Regions from separate parts of the Micromonospora rhizosphaerae genome, predicted to be linked through region 2. Evidence: riboswitches for the same ligand, from Rfam matches in the RefSeq annotation. Region 2 holds a riboswitch; the other holds the start of a gene.

Region 1 (9,836 bases), 320 kb from region 2:
GGCCGGGCCGGTCGGGTCGGTCTGCGCCACCGCGCCGGTTCCGACGGCGGCCGGCGGCTCGCCGGCCACCGCCAGCCGCGGCCGGCGCCGCCGCCGGCCGGAGCCGCCGTGCCCGGTGCCGTAGCCGATCAGCACGTTGCCCGAGCCGGCCCGCTCCTCCTCGCGGTAGGTGGCGTGCCCGGCGGGCTCGTCGCCCGCCCCGCCGTCACCGTCGAGCGGCGCGATGGTGATCAGGGGCTGGCCGACCGGCCGTATCTCACCCGCCGCGCCGTGCAGCGCGACGACCCGACCGGCGTACGGGCAGGGCACGTCGACGACCGCCTTGGCGGTCTCCACCTCGACCACGGTCTGGTCCACCGTGACGATGTCGCCCACGGCGACCCGCCACTCGACGATCTCCGCCTCGCTCAGCCCCTCGCCGAGGTCGGGCAGGAGGAAGACCTGGGTGCGCTCGACGGTGGTCATGCCGCCACCCACCGCGGGTCGGGCTGGTCGTCCCACTGCAGTCGGGCGACGGCGTCCAGCACCCGGTCCACCGACGGCAGGTGGGTGTGCTCCAGCATCGGCGCCGGGTACGGGATGTCCAGGCCGGACACCCGCAGCACCGGGGCATGCAGGGCGTGGAAGCAGCGCTCCTGGACCCGGGCGGCGATCTCCGCGCCGACCCCGGCGAAGCCCTGCGCCTCCTGGATCACCACGCACCGGCCGGTCCTGCCCACCGACGCGGTGATCGTCGCGTCGTCGAACGGCACGATGGTGCGTACGTCCACCACCTCGAGGTCCCAGCCCTCCTCGCGGGCGGCCTCGGCGGCCTCCAGCGCGACCGGCACCGCCGGGCCGTACGCGACCAGGGTGGCGTCGCGACCGGGCCGCCGCACCACGGCCTTGCCGAACGGCGCGGTGGTCGCGGGCAACGCGGCCTCGGCGCTGGAGAAGTAGAGCTTCTTCGGCTCCATGAAGACGACCGGGTCCGGATCGGCGATCGCCTCGCGCAGCAGCGAGTACGCGTCCTCGACGGTGGCCGGGGTGACCACCTTCAGACCCGGGGTGTGCGCGTAGTACGCCTCGCTGGAATCGCAGTGGTGCTCCACGCCGCCGATACCGCCGGCGTACGGCACCCGGATGACGATCGGCACGCTCAGCGCGCCCCGGGTGCGGTTGCGCAGCTTCGCCACGTGCGAGACGATCTGCTCGAACGCCGGGTACGCGAACGCGTCGAACTGCATCTCGACCACCGGGCGCAGCCCGGACATGGCCATGCCGACCGCGAAGCCGACGATGCCGGCCTCGGCGAGCGGGGTGTCGAAGCAGCGCTTGTCGCCGAACCGGGCCTGCAGCCCGTCGGTGATCCGGAAGACGCCGCCGAGCTGCCCGACGTCCTCACCGAAGACGACCACCCGCTCGTCTTCCAGCAGCGCGTCGGCGAGCGCGGCGTTGAGCGCCTTCGCCATGGTCATGGTGGCCATCAGCGCTCACCCTCCTCGTCGGCGTCGGCCAGCTCCGCGCGGACCTGCTCGCGCTGCTCGACCAGCTGCGGGGTCGGCTGCGCGTAGACGTGGTCGAAGAGGCTGAGCGGGTCGACCGTGGGCTTCGCGTTCATCCGGTCCCGCAGCTCGGCGGCGTACGCCTCGGCCTCGTCGGCGATCGCCGCGACGGCCGCGTCGTCCAGCACCCCGCGCGCCCGCAGGTACGTCTCCAGCCGGGCGATGGGGTCCCGGTCGCGCCAGGCCTCGACCTCGGCGCCGTCCCGGTAGCGGGTGGCGTCGTCGGCGTTGGTGTGCGGCTCCATCCGGTAGGTGTGCGCCTCGACCAGGAACGGCCCGTGGCCCGCGCGGGCGTGCTCCACCGCGCGGGTGAGCACCGCGAGCACGGCCACCGGGTCGTTGCCGTCGACCTGCTCGCTCGGCACGCCGTAGCCGACGCCCTTGTACGCCAGGCTCGGCGCGGCGGTCTGCCGGGAAAGCGGGACGCTGATCGCGTACTTGTTGTTCTGCACGAAGTAGACCACCGGGGCCTTGAAGACGGCGGCGAAGTTGACCCCCTCGTGGAAGTCGCCCTCGCTGGTGGCGCCGTCGCCGATGAAGGCCAGCGCGACGGTGTCCCGCCCCTGGTACGCCTCGCCATGGGCCAGGCCGGCGGCGTGCACGCACTGCGTGGCCAGCGGGGTGCACTGCGGCGCGGTGTGCCGCTCGGCCGGGTCATAGCCGCAGTGCCAGTCGCCGCGCAGCAGGGTGAGCACCTCGACCGGGTCGATGCCCCGCGAGGTCAGCGCCATCGACTCGCGGTAGGTCGGGAACACCCAGTCGGTGTCCCGGACGGCGAGCACCGCCCCGACCTGGCAGGCCTCCTGGCCGCGGGAGGACGGGTAGACGGCGAGCCGACCCTGCTTGGTCAGCGCGGTGGCCTGGATGTCGAAGCGGCGGCCGACCACCATCCGGCGGTACATCTCGCGCAGCGCCTCGACGGGCGGCTCCGGGTAGTCGTCGCGGGGCGGCAGCGGGGTGCCGTCCGGGTCGAGCAGTCGGACCGGCTCGGTCTGCGGCAGCAGGCCGGCCGACGGATCGGGCGCGGCCGGGGTGGCCGGCCGGCGGGTGCGCGGGGATGCCCTGCGGACCGCCTGGGGTGTGGTCGTCACGGCGAGGACCTCCTGGACGTGTGGTGGCCCTATGCTCCTGCTGTCGGATGATTGACTCAAGATTCCCGACGAACGTGGGACGAATGGCACGGCGAGGAGGAGTCCATGAGCCAGGAGACCACCCCGATACCGGGCGTGGCGGGCGGGACGGGACGTTCGGCCACCGGCCCCTTGGACGAGGTGGACCGGCGGATCCTCGACGAGCTGGTCCGCGACGCGCGCATCTCCATCCGTACGCTGGCCGAACGCGTGCACGTCTCCCGCACCAACGCGTACGCGCGAGTGGAGCGGCTGCTGCGGGACGGGGTGATCAGCGGGTTCCGGGCCCAGGTCGCGCCGGAGCCGGCCGGGCTCGGCACCTCCGCGTACATCTCGCTGACCATCGAGCAGAACACCTGGCGGGAGGTGTCGGCGGAGCTGGCCCAGGTGCGCTACATCGAGCACGTCGCGCTGCTCAGCGGCGAGCACGACGTGCTCGCCCTGGTCCGAGCGCCGGACAACGCCACGCTGCGGGACGTGGTGCTCAACCGGGTGCAGAGCATCGCCGGGGTGCTGTCGACACGCACCTGGCTGGTCTTCGAGGAGTTCGACGGGGCGCAGAGCCCCTGGCAGTGAGCCTGGGCCGACGGCCGGCCGACCCCGGGGGTCAGCGTTCCGGCGGGGCCGCCAGCCCCTCCCGGTCGGCCAGCTCCAGCAGCGGTTCCAGGGAGAAGCGGCGCTCGTCCAGGCCCGCGTGCGGGTCGCCGCGCTCGGCGAACCGCCCCGGCAGGGAGACCAGGTCGAAGTCCTCCGGCCGCGCGTCGTCCAGCTCCGACCAGTCCAGCGGCGCGGAGACCAGCGCCTGCGGGGTGGGCCGGATCGAGTAGGCCGAGGTCACGGTGTGGTCCCGGGCCATCTGGTTGTAGTCCACGAAGACCGGCCGGTCCCGCTGCTCCCGCCACCAGGTGGTGGTGACCAGCTCCGGCAGCCGGCGCTGCATCTCGAGGCCCAGCGCCAGCACCGCCCGCCGGCACTCGCCGAAGCTCCACCGGGGCTCGATCGACAGGTAGACGTGCAGGCCCCGGCCGCCGGTGGTCTTCGGATAGCCGACCAGCCCCAGCTCGTCGAGGAACGCCCGTACCTCGTGGGCCACCGGCACCACCTGGGCGAAGTCGACCCCCGGCATCGGGTCGAGGTCGATCCGGAGCTGGTCCGGGTGCTCCACGTCGGCCGCCGAGACCGGCCACGGGTGGAAGCGCAGCGTGCCGAGGTTGGCCGCCCAGATCACCACCGCCAGCTCGCTGGGCGCGACCTCGTCGGCGGTCCGCCCGCTCGGGAAGGTGATGTGCGCGGTCCGCACCCAGTCGGGCGCGCCGGCCGGGAGGCGCTTCTGGTAGAAGGCGTCCCCGCGGTTGTCCTGCCGGGTGGCGATCTTCGCGCCCTCGAAGACGCCGCGCGGCCAGCGCTCCAGCATCGTCGGGCGGTCCCGCAGGGCGCGCAGGATGCCGTCGCCGACGGAGATGAAGTAGCGGACCACGTCCAGCTTGGTCAGTCCGCGCTCCGGAAAGTACGGCTTGTCAGGGCTGGAGACCCGGACCACCCGCTCCCCTACCTTGATCTCCTCGGCCGCCGTCGTCGCCACGCCTCCCACCGTACGACGCCGTGGGCCAGCCGTGTCGTCAGCTGACGAGCAGGATGCCGATGGCGATCAGCGGCACCGCGACGAAGAGGAAGATGCCGACGCCGGTGAGCACGCGCCCGCCGCCGGCTCCCTCCCGCTCCGGTGCGAGCCCGAACACCGAGCGCGCGGGCATCGTCTCGATACGGCTCAGGGTCAGATCACCGGTCATCCCGAGCAGCGCGCCGACCACCATGCACCCGACGCCGAGCCGGTGGGTGAAGTCCCCGCCGCTGACCGCGACCCAGATCCCCACCCCGACCGCGATCAGCACCACCGCGATGCTGAAGAGCACGAGGGCTTCCCGCAGACCCTTGACGACCGTCATCGGAGCTCCATCCCGTCGTGTCGGAGCAGACATTCTCCTCCGTCGACGGGTCCGGCCGCTGTCCCGTGCCGGGCAGCGGTCAGTCGGGCCGGCGACAGTCCGGTGGGCGGTGTCGCGGTTGCCGGGACCGGGCGCGACGAGGAATGTCCGTCCGGCCCCGGCGGCGCCGGTGCTCAGCGTCCTTCCTGCTGCATCCGCGTCATGAGCATCTGCTTGCCCTGGTCACCCGCCTTGCGGTTGTTCTCCTGGATCTTGCGGAACCAGTTGGCGAGCTCGGTGTCGCCCCGCTCCTCCGCGTCGGAGATGTACGTGTCCATCCGGTAGATGTTCTCCAGCGACATCTGCAGGGTGTGGAGCAGGTCGTAGTTCTTGTCCCGCACCGGGCTCATCTGTTCCTTGGTCATGGTCGCCACGGCGTACCTCCCCATGTCTCGACTTCCGGTGGCGCCAGCGCTTACCCGGCTTCGGCCGGTTCACGCCCCCGGCCCACCCGGGGCCCCGCCGCCGACCGCCACGGTTACCCCGCACCGGCCGGGGTACCGGTTGCCGCATGGCGGAACTGGCAGCGCTCTGGATCGTGCGGCACGGCGAGAGCACGGCGAACGTCGTGGCGAGCCAGGCGGAGGCGTCCGGTGCGGAGCTGATCGATCTGAACCACCGGGACGCGGACGTTCCGCTGTCGGCGACCGGGGAGGAGCAGGCCCGGGCCACCGGCCGCTGGCTCGCCGGTCTGCCCGAGGCGCGACGCCCGGACGTGGCGGTGGTGTCGCCGTACGTGCGGGCGGCGCAGACCGCCGAGCTGGCCCTGGCCGGAAGCGGCATCCCGGTCAGCCGGGACGAGCGGCTGCGCGACCGCGAGTTGGGCATCCTCGACGGGCTGACCGAGCACGGGGTGCGGCAACGGTTCCCGGCGGAGGCGGAGCGCCGGGCCCGGCTGGGCAAGTTCTACCACCGGCCGCCGGGCGGGGAGTCCTGGACGGACGTGGCGCTGCGGCTGCGCGCGCTCCTCGGCGACCTGCGCCGTGACCACGAGGGCGGGCGGGTGCTGCTCTTCGGCCACGACGCCCTGGTCTTCACGCTCCGATACCTGGTGGAGGGGCTCACCGAGGCCGAGCTGATGGCAATGGCCGAAGCGCACCGGATCGCCAACTGCTCGGTCACCGGCTGGTCTGCCGACGGCGAGGGGCGGCTGACGCTGGACGTGTTCAACGACGTCGCCCACCTGCGTCGGCGGGGCGCGCGGCGGACCCGGGAGGACGAGGTCCATGCCGAACCGGTCTGAGGCCCCGGTGATCACGCGCTGCTCCGGGCCGCTGCCGGCCGGCGGCAAGAGGCGAGTGGGGCCCGGCGGACATCGCCGGGCCCCATCCGTTTTTGCAGCTTGCACCGGGGGTAGTGGGAGCACACCCGCCCAGACCCAAGGAGGTACCGGTGTCCACCGACGCCATCGTGCTGCTCAAGGACGACCACAAGGAGATCCGCCGCCTGTTCAAGGCCTTCCAGGACGCCGAGGAGGGGCCGGCGAGCGAGCGCCAGAAGCTGGTCAAGCAGATCCTCGAGGCGCTGACGGTGCACACGTACCTTGAGAACGAGGTCATGTATCCCGAGGTCCGCAAGCTCGTGCCGGACGTCGAGGACGACATCCTGGAGTCGTACGAGGAGCACCACGTCGCGGACGTGCTCTGCTTCGAGCTCTTCACCATGAACCCGGACGACGAGCGGTACAACGCCAAGACGACCGTGTTGATCGAGAGCGTGCTGCACCACGTCCAGGAGGAGGAGGAAGAGTGGTTCCCGAAGGTGCGCGAGGCGCTCGGGCGTAGCCAGCTGCAGGAGATCGGCGAGCGCATGATCGAACTGCGGAAGAAGGCGCCGAAGACCCCGGCCGCGCCGAAGGCGCTCAAGAAGTCGCTGGACGCGGTGACGGCCTGACCTGGGGAGCCGTGGCGCGGGACCCGGCGGGCCCGGGTCCCGTCGTCCTGTCCGGGGTCGGCCGCGCCGTTCGTGTGGACCCGGACCCGGTAGGATCGGCGCGGGCCGTGACTGGCGCGTGGGGATGGAGCACCATCGGGGAGCGGTCCCGTCGCAAGGACGCACGCCGAGCGCCTGGGCCTTCCGCACGTCAGTAGGAGGTCACATGTCGCTGAACGCCGAATCCACCGCCTTCCGCAGCGCGCTGGAGGTGATCCGCGCAGTCGAGCCGCGGGTGGCCGACGCCATCCGGGCGGAGCTGGCCGACCAGCGCGAGTCGCTCAAGCTCATCGCCAGCGAGAACTACGCCTCCCCGGCCACCCTGCTGGCCATGGGCAACTGGTTCAGCGACAAGTACGCCGAGGGCACGATCGGCCGCCGCTTCTACGCCGGCTGCCAGAACGTCGACACCGTCGAGGCGCTCGCCGCCGAGCACGCCCGGGAGCTGTTCGGCGCCGCCCACGCGTACGTGCAGCCGCACTCCGGCATCGACGCCAACCTGGTCGCGTTCTGGGCCATCCTGGCCGACCGGGTCGAGTCCCCCGCGCTCAAGAAGGCCCAGGTACGCCAGGTCAACGACCTCACCGAGGCGGACTGGTTCGCGCTGCGTCGGGAGCTGGGCAACCAGCGGATGCTCGGCATGTCGCTGGACGCCGGCGGCCACCTCACCCACGGCTTCCGGCCGAACATCTCCGGCAAGATGTTCGACCAGCGCAGCTACGGCACCGACCCGGCCACCGGCCTCGTCGACTACGACAAGGTCGCCGAGGCGGCCCGCGAGTTCAAGCCGCTGATCCTGGTGGCCGGCTACTCGGCGTACCCCCGGAAGATCAACTTCCGGATCATGCGGGAGATCGCCGACTCCGTCGGGGCCACCTTCATGGTCGACATGGCGCACTTCGCCGGCCTGGTCGCGGGCAAGGTCTTCACGGGCGACTTCGACCCGGTGCCGCACGCGCACATCGTCACCACCACCACCCACAAGTCGCTGCGCGGCCCGCGTGGCGGCCTGGTGCTGTGCCAGCCGGAGCTGGCCGACCAGGTCGACCGGGGCTGCCCGATGGTGCTCGGCGGCCCGCTGCCGCACGTCATGGCCGCCAAAGCGGTCGCCCTCGCCGAGGCCCGCCGCCCCGACTTCCCCGACTACGCCCAGCGGATCGTCGACAACGCCCAGGCGCTCGCCGACGGGCTGCTGCGCCGGGGCGCCAAGCTCGTCACCGGCGGCACCGACAACCACCTGGTCCTGATCGACGTCTCCGGGTACGGCCTCACCGGCCGGCAGGCCGAGCAGGCGCTGCTCGACTCGGGCATCGTCACCAACCGCAACGCGGTCCCGCAGGACCCGAACGGCGCCTGGTACACCTCGGGCATCCGGATCGGCACCCCGGCGCTGACCACCCGCGGCCTGGGCGCGGCGCAAATGGACGAGACGGCCGAGCTGATCCACACCGTGCTCAGCCAGACCCGGTCGGGCGCCAACCCGGACGGCACCCCGTCGAAGGCGAAGTACGTGCTGGACGCGGCGGTCGCGGACCGGGTCAGCAAGCAGGCCAGCGACCTGCTCGCCGGCTTCCCCCTCTACCCCGCCGTCGACCTCGGCTGACCCCGAGCCGTCTCGCGCTACCCCGACGCCCCGCCCGGCCCACGCCGCGCGGGGCGTCGCCGTCTCCCGCGTCACCCGCACGCCTCCTCGCGGTGATCAAGAAGTTTGCGTCCTGGAGGCGCGGGTTTCCGCACCAAAACCTCTTGATCAACTGTGGTCGGGCGGGGCGGGCGGTGGGGGAGGTCAGCGGCGGAGGGCGCGGTTGCGGAGGGTGCGGAGGTGGTGGAGAACCTTCGTTCCTCCGCGGCCGAAGTGGTCGTGGAGGGCGCGGTACTCGGCGTACAGCTCGTCGTAGCTGGCGGCGCGGGCCGGGTCCGGGTGCCAGGTCTCGCGGTGGGCGGCACCCATCGCCTCCGACGCCGTCTCCACGTCCGGGTACGCCCCGGCGGCCACTGCGGCATGGATCGCCGCGCCAAGGGCGGCCGGGTGCTCGGTGTCCACCACGTGCAGTGGCCGGCGCAGCACGTCGGCGTAGCTGCGCAGCAGCAGCCGGCTGCGGGTGAGCCCGCCAGCGGCGGTCAGCTCGTCGACCGGCACCCCCGCCGCGGTGAACGCCTCGACGACCGTCCGCGCGCCGAACGCCGTCGCCTCCAGCAGCGCCCGCCAGATCTCCTCCGGCCGGGTGGCCAGGGTCAGCCCGACCAGCACCCCGCTCAGCTCGTGGTCCATCAGCACCGACCGGTTGCCGCTGTGCCAGTCCAGCGCGAGCAGCCCGTGTCCGCCGACCGGCTGCTCCGCCACGAGGGTGTCCAGCAGTTCGTACGGCGAGACACCGAGGCGCCGCGCCCGGTCGGCGTACGGCGCGGGGAGCGCCCGCTCGACGTACCACGCGAAGATGTCCCCCACGCCGCTCTGCCCCGCCTCGTAGCCCCAGCCGCCGGCGGTGACGCCGCCCTCGACGACACCGCAGACACCCGGCACCTCGTGACAGGTGTCCGAGTTCATGATCAGGCAGGTGGAGGTGCCGAGCACGGCGAGCATCCGCCCCGGCGCGACCGAGCGGGCGGCGGCCGCGGTGACGTGCGCGTCGATGGTGCCGACGGCCACCGCGACGCCCTCCGGGAGCCCGGTCCACCGGGCCGCCTCGGGGGTGAGCCCGCCGGCCCGGGCACCGAGCGGGGCGGGCGGCCCGTCGACCTTGGGCAGCAGGTCGGGCAGGCCCGGGTGCAGCGCGGCGAGGAACTTCGGGCTCGGGTAGCGGCCGTCCTGACGCAGCCCCTTGAACCCGGCGGCGGAGACGTTGCGGGTCTCCCGGCCGCAGAGCCGCCAGACCAGCCAGTCGGCGGTCTCGATCCAGCGCTCGGCGCGGCGAAAGACCTCCGGGTCCTCCTCCAGCACCTGCAGCGCCTTGGCGAGCTGCCACTCCGCGGAGACCCGGCCGCCGTAGCGGGCCAGCCACGGCTCGGCGCGCTCCCGGGCGAGGGCGTTGATCCGGTCGGCCTGCCGCTGCGCCGCGTGGTGCTTCCAGAGCTTCGGCCAGGCGTGCGGCCGGTCCCGCAGCTCGGGCAGCTCAGCGAGCGGAGTGCCGTCGGCGAGGCTGGGCAGCACCGTGCAGGAGGTCGCGTCGAGGCCGATGCCGATCACCTCGGCCGGGTCGATCCCGGCCGCGCGGACGGCGGCGGGGACGGCCACCCGCAGCACC
Region 2 (9,836 bases):
CCGGGCCGATCAGACCGTCGTACAGGGCGATGCCCGCCCCGGCCACCGCCACCGCCGCCACCACCCGGCCCGGCGTGCGCCGCCACGGCTGCGCCACCACCCCGAGCCGCGGCCGCAGCAGCACGAACAGCGCCACCGATGCCAGCACCACCAGCACCACCGGCCGGTACGCCCCGGTCGGCACCGCCCCGGCCAACGCCGCACCCAGCCCGGACATCAGCACCGCCAGCCCCGCCGACGGACCCGCCACCGCCCAGTCCAGCTTCGTGCGCCGCGCGTACGTCACCGCCGCGGTGGACGTGCCGGAGATCGCGGCGAGCTTGTTCGTGCCCAGCGCCGTGGCCAACGGCACCCCGGGCGCGGCCACCAGCAGCGCCGGCAGCAGCACCAGCCCGCCCCCGCCGACCACGGCGTCCACCCATCCCGCCATCGCGGCCGCGGTGAGCAGGGTGGTCAGCGTCAAGGGGTCCACGGGCGGCCATTCTTCCGACCCCGACCGACCCGACGAGGCGGCCTGTGGCCAGGCTCACCGCCCGCGTCAGCCGGCCGCGGCCCGCCGCAGCGCCGCCACCAGCCCCCGCACCCCGGGCGACAGAGGCGCCGCGTCGCGTACCGCGACGTGGATCGACCGGACCGGCCGGGGGTTGCCGACCTCCCGCACCACCACCTGCGGATCGGGGCTGCCCAGCGCGATCCGTGGCACCAGGCTCACCCCGAGGCCGGCGGCCACGAAGCCCTGCGCCGTGGTGTAGTCCTCGCTCTCCACCACCACATCCGGGCTGAATCCGGCCGCCGCGCAGGCGTCCAGCACGGCGTCGCGGCACGGCCCCGGCGGCTCGCAGCCCACCCACGGCTCCCGCGCCAGCTCCGCCAGCGCCAGTACCGGCCGGCCGGCGAGCGGGTGCGTGCGCGGCAGCACCGCGTCGTACGCGTCGTCGCACAGATGCGTGAAGCGGACCCCGTCCACCGGCCGCGCCGCCCCGGAACGCACCACCAGCACCACGTCGACCCGCCCGTCCACCAGCTCCGGCAACGGGTCCTCGACGCCCGTCAGCCCCAGCTCCACGCGCACCCCCGGGTGCTCTCGGCGCAGCGCCGCCACCGCCGGGGCCACCAGTCGCGCCCCCGCCGTCGCGAAGTACCGCACCACCACCCGCCCGGTACGGCCCGCGCGCAGATCCGCCAACGCGGTCTCCGCCTCCGCCACCTGCCGGCTGATCACGGCCGCGTACCCGGACAGCAGCCGGCCCGCGTCCGTGGCCCGAACACCCCGCCCGGTCCGCTCGAGCAGCACCACTCCGGCCTCCCGCTCCAGCACGGCCAACTGCTGACTGACCGCGGACGGGGTGTAGCCGAGATGGCGGGCGGCCGCGCTGACCGACCCACTGGCCACGACCGCCCGCAACACCTGCAACCGCCGTACATCGAGCATGAAGTGCAGCTTAAGGCAGCTTGCAGTTATTGTCGCTTGTCTAACAGGTCGGGTCGGGGGAGCGTACCCCCATGACCGCCACCACCGTCCGGGCCGCCGCCCTGACCCTGCTCTGGGGATCGGCGTTCCTGTGGACCAAGCTCGCCCTCGACGGCGGCCTCACCCCCGTCCACGTCACCGTCGTCCGGTGCGCCCTCGGCGCGGCGGTCCTGCTCGCCCTGGCCCGCGCCGCCGGCCAACGGCTGCCCCGCGACGGCACCACCTGGCGGCACCTCATCGTCGCCGCGCTGCTCTGCAACGCCCTGCCGTTCCTGCTCATCAGCATCGGCGAACAGACCGTGGACACCGGTCTCGCCGGAATCCTGCACGCCACCACGCCCCTGTGGTCCCTGCTCCTCGGCCTCGCCGTCGGCACCGAACGCGGCATCCGGCCGGCACGGCTGACCGGCCTGCTGCTCGGCTTCGCCGGCACCGTGCTGATCTTCGCCCCCTGGCAGCGGCACACCCAGACCGGCTGGGGCGTCGCCGCCCTGCTCGCCGCCGCCGCAGCCACAGACCGACCGACGCCACCGCCACGAACACCAGCATCGAACAGACCAACGCCCTGATCACCCGGCAACCCTGCCACAGCGTCATAGGGTGCAGGTGTGCGCCTGGCCACCTTCAACCTGCTGCACGGACGATCCCTCACCGACGGACTCGTCGACCCGGACCGGCTCGCCGCCGCGGTCACCGCCCTCGACGTGGACATCCTCGCCCTGCAGGAGGTGGACCGCGACCAGTCCCGCAGCGGCAACCTGGACCTCACGGCCATCGCCGCCCGCGCCCTCGACGCCCCCGAACACCACTTCGCCGCCGCCGTCGTCGGCACCCCCGGCGAACAGTTCCGCCCGCTGACCCACGACGACGACGGCCATGGCGAACCCTGCTACGGCGTCGGCCTGGTCAGCCGCTACCCCGTCCGTTCCTGGCAGGTAACCCGGCTGCGTCCCGCCCCCGTACGCTCCCCGGTCCACGTCCCCGAAACCAGCGGGGGGGTCATCCACCTCCTGCGCGACGAACCCCGCGTCGTCCTCGCCGCCGTCCTGGACACCCCGCACGGCCCGCTCACCGTCGCCGCCACCCACCTGTCCTTCGTCCCCGGCTGGAACGTCCACCAGCTCCGCCGCGTCGTGCGGGCCCTGCGCGCCCTACCCGCGCCGCGGATCCTGCTCGGCGACCTCAACCTCCCCGCCGGCGCCGCCGCGCTGCTGTCCCGCTGGCGGCCGCTCGGCCGACGCCCCACCTACCCGGCCGGGGAACCCCACGTGCAACTCGACCACATCCTCGCCGACCGGCAGGGCCTGGACCGGCTGCCGCCGGTCACCGCGGTCGACACCCCGCTGTCCACCATCTCCGACCACCGGCCGCTCATCGTCGACCTCGGCTGAGCACCGCTCAGCCCATGCCCGCGGCCCGCTGCGCCGCCCGCACCGCGTTGCGGAACAACATCGCCACCGTCGTCGGACCCACCCCGCCGACCCGCGGCGTGATCGCCCCCGCCACCCGCGCACAGGACTCGTCCACGTCGGGCAGCAGGCGCCGACCCTCGTACCGCACGCCGCCGCCGACCACCACCGCACCCGGGCGTACGTGCTCCGGCTGGATGATCCCCGGCACCCCGGCCGCGGCCACCAGGATATCCGCCCGCCGTGTGTACCGCGGCCAGTCTGCCACCCCGGTGTGCACCACCGTCACCGCCGCGTTCGCCGTCGGTCGCTTCTGCGCCAGCAGCATCGCCAACGGCCGGCCCAACGTCGCCCCCCGCCCGAGGATCACCACCTCCCGGCCCGACACCGGCACCCCGTGGAACGCGAGCAACGCCTCGATCCCCGCCGGCGTGTTCGGCAACGGACCCGGCAACCCCAACGCCAGGCGACCCATGTTCACCGGGTGCATCCCGTCCACGTCCTTGTCCGGATCGAGGACCTGCAACGCCCGGTCATAGTCCAGGTGCCCCGGGATCGGATGCTGCACCAGCACACCGTGCACGTCCTTGTCGGCGCTGAAGTCCTCCAGCACCCGGCGCAGATCCGCCTGCGACGCCGACGCCGGCAGATGCACGTGCGGCGACGCGAAACCCAACTCAGCCGCCCGCCGCTGCTTGATCCGGATGTACCCGGCGCTCGCCTCGTCGTCGCCCACCAGCACCGTCGCCAACGCCGGCGTCACCCCCGCCGCGCGCAGCGCCAGCACACCCTCGGCCACCTCGGCCAGGATCTGCTCCGCCACCGGCCCACCCGGCAGCAGCCGAGCCGTCGTACCCGCAGAAGACATGGCTCACCTCGCCCGCGGAGGCCCAGGCGGTCGACCTCCGCGACGAGCTCCCCGATGGTTGAAGCCATCCCCGTGCCGCCAGTCGCGTCACCGTCAGCCTGCCACACGCCGACCGCCGGCATCGTCAGCGGGCGGCGGCGGCGCACGTGGCCGTGCCATCCCGTCGCCTCATCGACGGGATCGGGGGCTGGTGCGAGACCGGCTGAGCCGGCCGGCCGGACCCAGAGGAGTCCGTCCGGCCGGCTGCCGAACCGACTCGGTCAGGGGCAGGCCGCCGTACCGCCGTTGGCGACCGACCTGATCCCCGGGGCGTCGCGGACCGTCCGGAAGTTGGTCCGGAAGGCGTCGAACACGGTGGAGTCCTCGAGCTGCAGCAGGGTCTCGTCGGACTGACGCAGCGAGTTGTAGCTGAAGTTGTGACTGCCGACCCAGGTGATGGTCCGGTCCGCGCGGCCGTAGTAGTTGCCCTCGACCTGAAGGTACTTGCTGTGCGTCCAGACGCTGTCGCCGATGCAGTAGTACTTGACGACCGGCCCGCCGTAGGGGCTGCTCGTGGCGGCGAGGAGGTTCTTCATGGCGCCGGCTTCGGACTTGCTGTTCTGGTCGTATCGCTCCACCACCTCGACGTAGCAGCCCGCGTTGTCCAACTCCCACAGCTTCGAGGCGATGTAGGTGCGGCTGAAAATGGCCTGGTTGACCCGGATGATGGTGCGGTGGCTGCCGTCCTGCGTGCCCACGACGGAGTTGCCGAAGCAGGAGACGTGGTTGAGCGCCGTCATGATCGTGTCTTCGCTCGCGTCGTCGTACGGCTGTCCGTTGCTTTCCTGCCGCGGATAGAAATGGACCTTCGCGTTCCCGGAGGTCACCGCGGGCCGGCCGGTGTCGTAGGTGTTGTTGTTGACCCCGCGAGCCTTGAGGTCGTCGAAGTAGCCGCTGTAGGCGTTGTAGATGTTGGTGTTTCCCACCAGCACGAGCGCGGCGTTCCACCCCGCGAGTCCGTCCCGACCGGTGTGCAGGTTTGCCGTCGACTGGACCACCACGTCGGAGGCGCCCTGGGTGCTGGAGAACAGGAAGAACTTGTCGTGGTTGATCGACCCGACCTTGCTCAGCACCCGGTCGCCGATGCAACCGCGGCCCGCCGGACAGAACAGAATCCACGACGGCGCGCTGAGGTCGGTGCCGAGCGCCGTCACCAGGGAGGCGTACGGCGCCTTGGCGGGGTCGTTGTCGTTGAAGATGACCTGAACCTCGACCCCCCGGTTCTTCGCCGCGATCAGGGCGTTCGGCACGGTGGCGTCGGACGCGTAGAACATCGACATCCTGATGCGGGAGCCGGCTGGCGCGCCGTCGATCAACTCCACGAGGCGCGTCTGGATCGCCGCCTTCTCATCGGCTGTACCGAGCGGATTGTTGAAGACGGCGGTGGTGGTCGGTGCCGCGATCGCGGGCTGCACGCCGACGGACAATGCCGCGGCCACGAGGCACGCGAACGCGGCGAACGACGACATGACCTTGCGTAGCGACACGGACCCTCCTGAACTCACAGCGCCTGCCAATGAAAGGGATGTATTACGAAGATCGTGATCAGATCCGGTCGCTTTCCGGATCCTCCCCAGGGCCCGCCGTCGGCTGCGAAGCCACGACCGCGGTGGCGGTGACCACGATGCCCAGTGGGATGAGATTCCGGTCACGCCGGCCGGCCGGCCGGTTGTCCCCGAAGAACCCCTCCACCAGGGCGATGCCTCCGTCGCGGGGACTGCCGTGCCGTCTCCATGGGTGGCGACTCTAGCCCGCGAGTTCGCCCAGGCCCGGATCATGGCAACCGGGGGGTCATGGGCTCGTTGCGCCGGGCAGTCGGTCCTTCCTGGCCTCGCCGACCGGCCTTGCCCGTTTCTCCCGGTATCGCGCCGCAAGCGCGGGATCGTCGGCGATTTCCAGGTTGAGCGCCCGGATCGGCGCCTCGGACGCCGGGTCGGCGAGCTCGGCGGCGGTGGCGCACATCACGGTCTTGAGCGTCTCGATATCGCCCATGTCGGACAAGGCGATCCCGTCCGCGGCCTTGGCTCAGCTCCAGGAACGAGTCGAAAATCACCGTCCCCTTGGATTACTGCTAGCCGCGCGTGTGCTCGATCTCCCTCAGACCCAGCCACGACGCCAACGCCTCCAGCTCGGCCCGCACCGCCTTGGCTGAATCGGCGTTGAACGGCACGTCCCCGTGCACCGCGTGCACCCGCAATACCGACGCCTTCCGGTCCGCCGTCGCGTCCACCTTGCCGACCAGCTCATCGTGGTGCAGCACGGGCAGCGCGAAGTAGCCCCAGCGCCGCTTCGCCTTCGGCACGTACATCTCCAGGTGGTACTCGAACCCGAACAGCTCCCACGCCCGCTTCCGGTCGTGCACCAGCCGGTCGAACGGCGACAGCAACACCGTACGCCCCGCGAACGGCCGACCGACCGCCTCAGAATCGACCCGCCACACCCCCGACGTGCCCTCCACCACCGCCGGCTCGCCCGCCTCACCGACCACCGACGCCCGGGCCACACCCAGCGACCGCAACCGCCGCTCGTCCCGCCGACGCAGCGCCTCCGCCGCCGGAACCACCGGCGTACCCGCCGGATACACCCGCTCCGCCAGATCCCACAACCGCTGCCGACCCACCCGCCCGGAGATCGCGATCTCCCGCCGCGCGGCCAGGAACTCCAGCATCTGCGTGACGTTGCGATTGTTCGTCCACCCGGTCGACGGCCACGGCACCACACTGCGATCCGGCACGTCCCGCGACAGCAGCGGCCCCGAATCCCGCAGCAGATCCAGCACGTACCGCCGGAACGACTCGTTCGCCCGCAACCACTCCCGCCGCCGCTGTTCCTCGGGCCACGCCGCCATCTCCGCCAGGTACAGCCCCAGGTCCGCCATCGGCCGCACCATCGCCCGATGCTCGAACAACGTTCGATCCCGTTCCACCGCCCGCAGCAGATCCGCCGGTTCGTACCCCGCACCCAGCCGGCTCCACGCCACCAGATCGGCACTCGGCGCCACCGCCGCCGTCGGATCCAACTGCAGGAACGTCAACCGCTCCACGACCGGCAGCAGCCCAGTCGGGCGCGCCGCGTCGAGCAGCTGGGCGCGGACCGCGATCCGCCGGGCTTCATCACGATCCAGCCGCAGGGGAGCCATGCCCCGACGCTAGAGCTCCGGTCCGACAACGCGCCCGCCCACCAACCCCGCCAACGCCCGGTTCACGCAGTTGGATCGCACCGCCGCGCTGCTGACCGGGCGAACGCCGCCCGCATGACCCAGGGGAGAGAGCGGTGACGCCGAACGCGGCCGTCCCGGGATCGCGGGCAGCGACCCCGGGACGGTATGTCAGACGCCGGCGGGCTCGCGCTCCCTGGCCGGCGTGTTGCGCGGTCGCAACCTCGCCAGCGACGGGCCCGCCGCCAGCAGGGCGGCGAGGGCCAGCACGACGAGGGCGATGGGGTGTGAGAGGACGATCAGCAGGTCACCGTCACCGAGGGCGGAGGTCTGGGTCAGCGCCTTCTCGAAGAGGGGCCCGATGACCAGGCCGAGGACAAGGGGCGCCATCGGCAGGTTGTAGAGCTTCATGAAGTATCCAGCGACGCCCGCGACGAAGACGACCCAGACACTGAACATGTTGTTGTCGATCGAGTACGCGCCGACGAAGCTCGTGAACAGGATGATCGGGTACAGGTACGCGTACGGGATCCGCAGCATCTGGGCGAAGATCGGGGCCATCGGCAGGTTGAGCACCAGGAGCATCACGTTGCCGATGAAGAACGAGACCAGCAGCCCCCACACCAGCGTCGGCTGGTTCTGGAAGAGGAGCGGGCCCGGCTGCAAACCGTAGATGGTGAATGCGCCCAGCAGGACGGCGGTCGTGCCGCCGCCCGGGAGGCCGAGGGTGAGCGTCGGCACGAAGTTCGCGTTGGCCGCCGCGTTGTTGGCGCTCTCCGGCGAGGCCACACCTTCGATGGCCCCCTGACCGAGCTGGCTCCTGTTCCGGGAGACCCGCTTCTCGACGCCGTAGGCGATGAAGGAGGCGAGGGTCGAACCGGACCCGGGCAGGCAGCCGAGGAGGAATCCCAGGACGCTGCCGCGTCCGATCGGACCGATACTGCGCCGCAGTTCGCTTCTGGTGATGAGCAGCTCCCGGAAGCGGGTCCGGATCGGCACCGCCGCGCCGATGCGAATCTGGTACATGACCTCGCCGACGGCGAACAGCCCGATCATGACCTCGACGAACGGTACGCCGCTGAGCAGGTTGACGCTGTCGAACGTGAACCGTGACGTGCCCGTCCCGGCGTCCAGCCCGACGGTCGCCAGCAGCAGCCCGGCCGCGGCCATCGCCAAGCCGCGGATTCTCGAATTCCCCGAGAAGCTGACGATGGTGGCCAGGCCCAGGATCATGATCGCCAGGTTCTCGACGGGGCCGAACTTCAACGCGAAGTCGGCGAAGGGCGGCGCGACCACCATCAGGAGGACCAGCGAGAAGATGGCGGCCACGAAGGAGCCGATGGCGGCGATGGACAGTGCCGCGCCGGCCCTCCCGCGCCTCGCCATCTGATAGCCGTCAAGCGTCGTCACGACGCTCGACGCCTCACCCGGAGTGGAGATCAGCACCGACGTGATGGTTCCGCCGTACTGCGCGCCGTAGTAGATCCCGGCGAGCATGATGAGCGCGGTCACGGGCTCGAAGTCCAGGGTCAGTGGCAGGAGCACGGCCACGCCGGTGGTCGACCCCAACCCCGGCAGCAATCCGATCACGGTGCCCGCGAGAACGCCGACGAAGCACCAGAGCAGGTTCTGGGGCGTCAACGCGGTCTGGAACCCGAGAATGACGTTGTCGATCACCGCTCAGCCTTCCGTTCCCACTCCGAGCAGCCCCCCGGGAAGGGGGACGTGCAGGAACAACCCGAACACGCCGTAGATCAGCCCCGTGGCGACGGCCGCGATCACCGCGGACTTCAGCAGCGCCTGCCGTTCGACCCAGGTCGAGATCACGAAGACAAGGCCGCCGAACGCGGCCAGAAAGCCGACCACCTGCACGAGCAGGATCGCGCCGAGGGTCAGTCCGAAGACCTTCCAGAGGTTGCGGATCCGCTCCCGCCCGCTGCGCCCGCTGATGTCGACGTCGTCGTCCGTACCGCTCTCCATCGGGTCGGTGTCCCCGGCGGCGTGCGGCCCGGCCCCGGCAGCAGCCCCGCCCGGACGACTCGGCTGGCCGCGCACGGACCCGAGGGCGACCCAGCCGCAGAGGATCGCGGTCAGGCCGCCGGCGAGGACCGGCAGGAAGCCGGGACCCACCCGACCACCGTCGACGAACACGCCGTAATAGCTGCCTCCCGCCGCGGCAGCGAGGCCGACCACGGCGAGCACGGCATACACCGTCGCCTCGCCGTTGCCGCGGATACGAGCCAGCGTGCTCACTTGCCCTGGGCCTTCTTGAGCATGTCGTTGTTCTCCTTGAGGTACGCCGTGAAGTCATCACCGAACAGCGCGTTCGGCTGCAGGTAGTTGCTGGCGATGTACTGCTTGGCCTTGTCGGACTCGATGAACTTCCTGCTCGCGTCGATCCAGAACTTCCTGGCTCCGTCGCTGATCCCGCCCGGCGCGATCAGGCCACGGAACTGGGCGAACGCGACGTCGATCCCCTGCTCCTTCGCGGTCGGGATGTCCTTCAGCTCGGGGTACTCGTACCGCTTCTCGGAGAACGCGCAGAGCGCCTTGAGTTTCCCGGCCTTGAGCTGCTCGACGACCTCACCGGGGTTGAGGGACGCGACCTGGATCTGGTTGCCCAGCAGCGCCGCGAGCAGTTCCTCGCCCGACTCGAACGGGACCCGGTCGAACTTCGCGCCGGTGTCCTGCTCGGTCAGCGTGAAGACCACGTTGTCCAGGCCGGTCACACCGGAGATGCCCGCGACGACGCGTCCGGACTTGCTGGCGTTCACGACGTCCGCGCACGTCGTCCACGGCGAGTTCGCCGGTACGACGGCGAGGGTGAAGTCGTCGCCGACCTTCATGATCGGGGTGAACCTGGTGTAGTCGAAGGCCACCTTGGTGTTGAGC

What was found. Region 2 has a riboswitch for ZMP and ZTP ahead of GA0070624_RS21845 (bifunctional 5,10-methylenetetrahydrofolate dehydrogenase/5,10-methenyltetrahydrofolate cyclohydrolase). Riboswitches for the same ligand answer to the same signal wherever they lie in the genome.
Region 1: linked by a shared signal. The riboswitch ahead of GA0070624_RS23385 (glycine hydroxymethyltransferase) and the one ahead of GA0070624_RS21845 (bifunctional 5,10-methylenetetrahydrofolate dehydrogenase/5,10-methenyltetrahydrofolate cyclohydrolase) in region 2 are both predicted to bind ZMP and ZTP.

What each region holds. Positions count from the first base shown of each region.
Region 1 covers NZ_FMHV01000002.1:4,962,686-4,972,521, forward strand. The annotation lists gene GA0070624_RS23340 (dihydrolipoamide acetyltransferase family protein) at 1-477, opposite strand, end outside; gene GA0070624_RS23345 (alpha-ketoacid dehydrogenase subunit beta) at 462-1,466, opposite strand; gene pdhA (pyruvate dehydrogenase (acetyl-transferring) E1 component subunit alpha) at 1,466-2,668, opposite strand; gene GA0070624_RS23355 (Lrp/AsnC family transcriptional regulator) at 2,741-3,250, shown strand; gene GA0070624_RS23360 (DNA polymerase domain-containing protein) at 3,282-4,265, opposite strand; gene GA0070624_RS23365 (hypothetical protein) at 4,294-4,620, opposite strand; gene GA0070624_RS23370 (hypothetical protein) at 4,794-5,024, opposite strand; gene GA0070624_RS23375 (histidine phosphatase family protein) at 5,171-5,902, shown strand; gene GA0070624_RS23380 (hemerythrin domain-containing protein) at 6,052-6,552, shown strand; ZMP/ZTP riboswitch at 6,650-6,739, shown strand; gene GA0070624_RS23385 (glycine hydroxymethyltransferase) at 6,758-8,194, shown strand; gene GA0070624_RS23390 (ribulokinase) at 8,378-9,836, opposite strand, start outside.
Region 2 covers NZ_FMHV01000002.1:4,645,806-4,655,641, reverse strand. The annotation lists gene GA0070624_RS21865 (sulfite exporter TauE/SafE family protein) at 1-472, opposite strand, end outside; gene GA0070624_RS21860 (LysR family transcriptional regulator) at 539-1,432, opposite strand; gene GA0070624_RS21855 (DMT family transporter) at 1,504-2,040, shown strand; gene GA0070624_RS21850 (endonuclease/exonuclease/phosphatase family protein) at 2,080-2,862, shown strand; gene GA0070624_RS21845 (bifunctional 5,10-methylenetetrahydrofolate dehydrogenase/5,10-methenyltetrahydrofolate cyclohydrolase) at 2,870-3,748, opposite strand; ZMP/ZTP riboswitch at 3,762-3,844, opposite strand; gene GA0070624_RS21840 (phospholipase D-like domain-containing protein) at 4,009-5,274, opposite strand; gene GA0070624_RS21835 (TetR family transcriptional regulator C-terminal domain-containing protein) at 5,579-5,779, opposite strand; gene GA0070624_RS21830 (DNA glycosylase AlkZ-like family protein) at 5,859-6,926, opposite strand; gene GA0070624_RS21825 (tripartite tricarboxylate transporter permease) at 7,116-8,621, opposite strand; gene GA0070624_RS21820 (tripartite tricarboxylate transporter TctB family protein) at 8,625-9,197, opposite strand; gene GA0070624_RS21815 (tripartite tricarboxylate transporter substrate binding protein) at 9,194-9,836, opposite strand, start outside.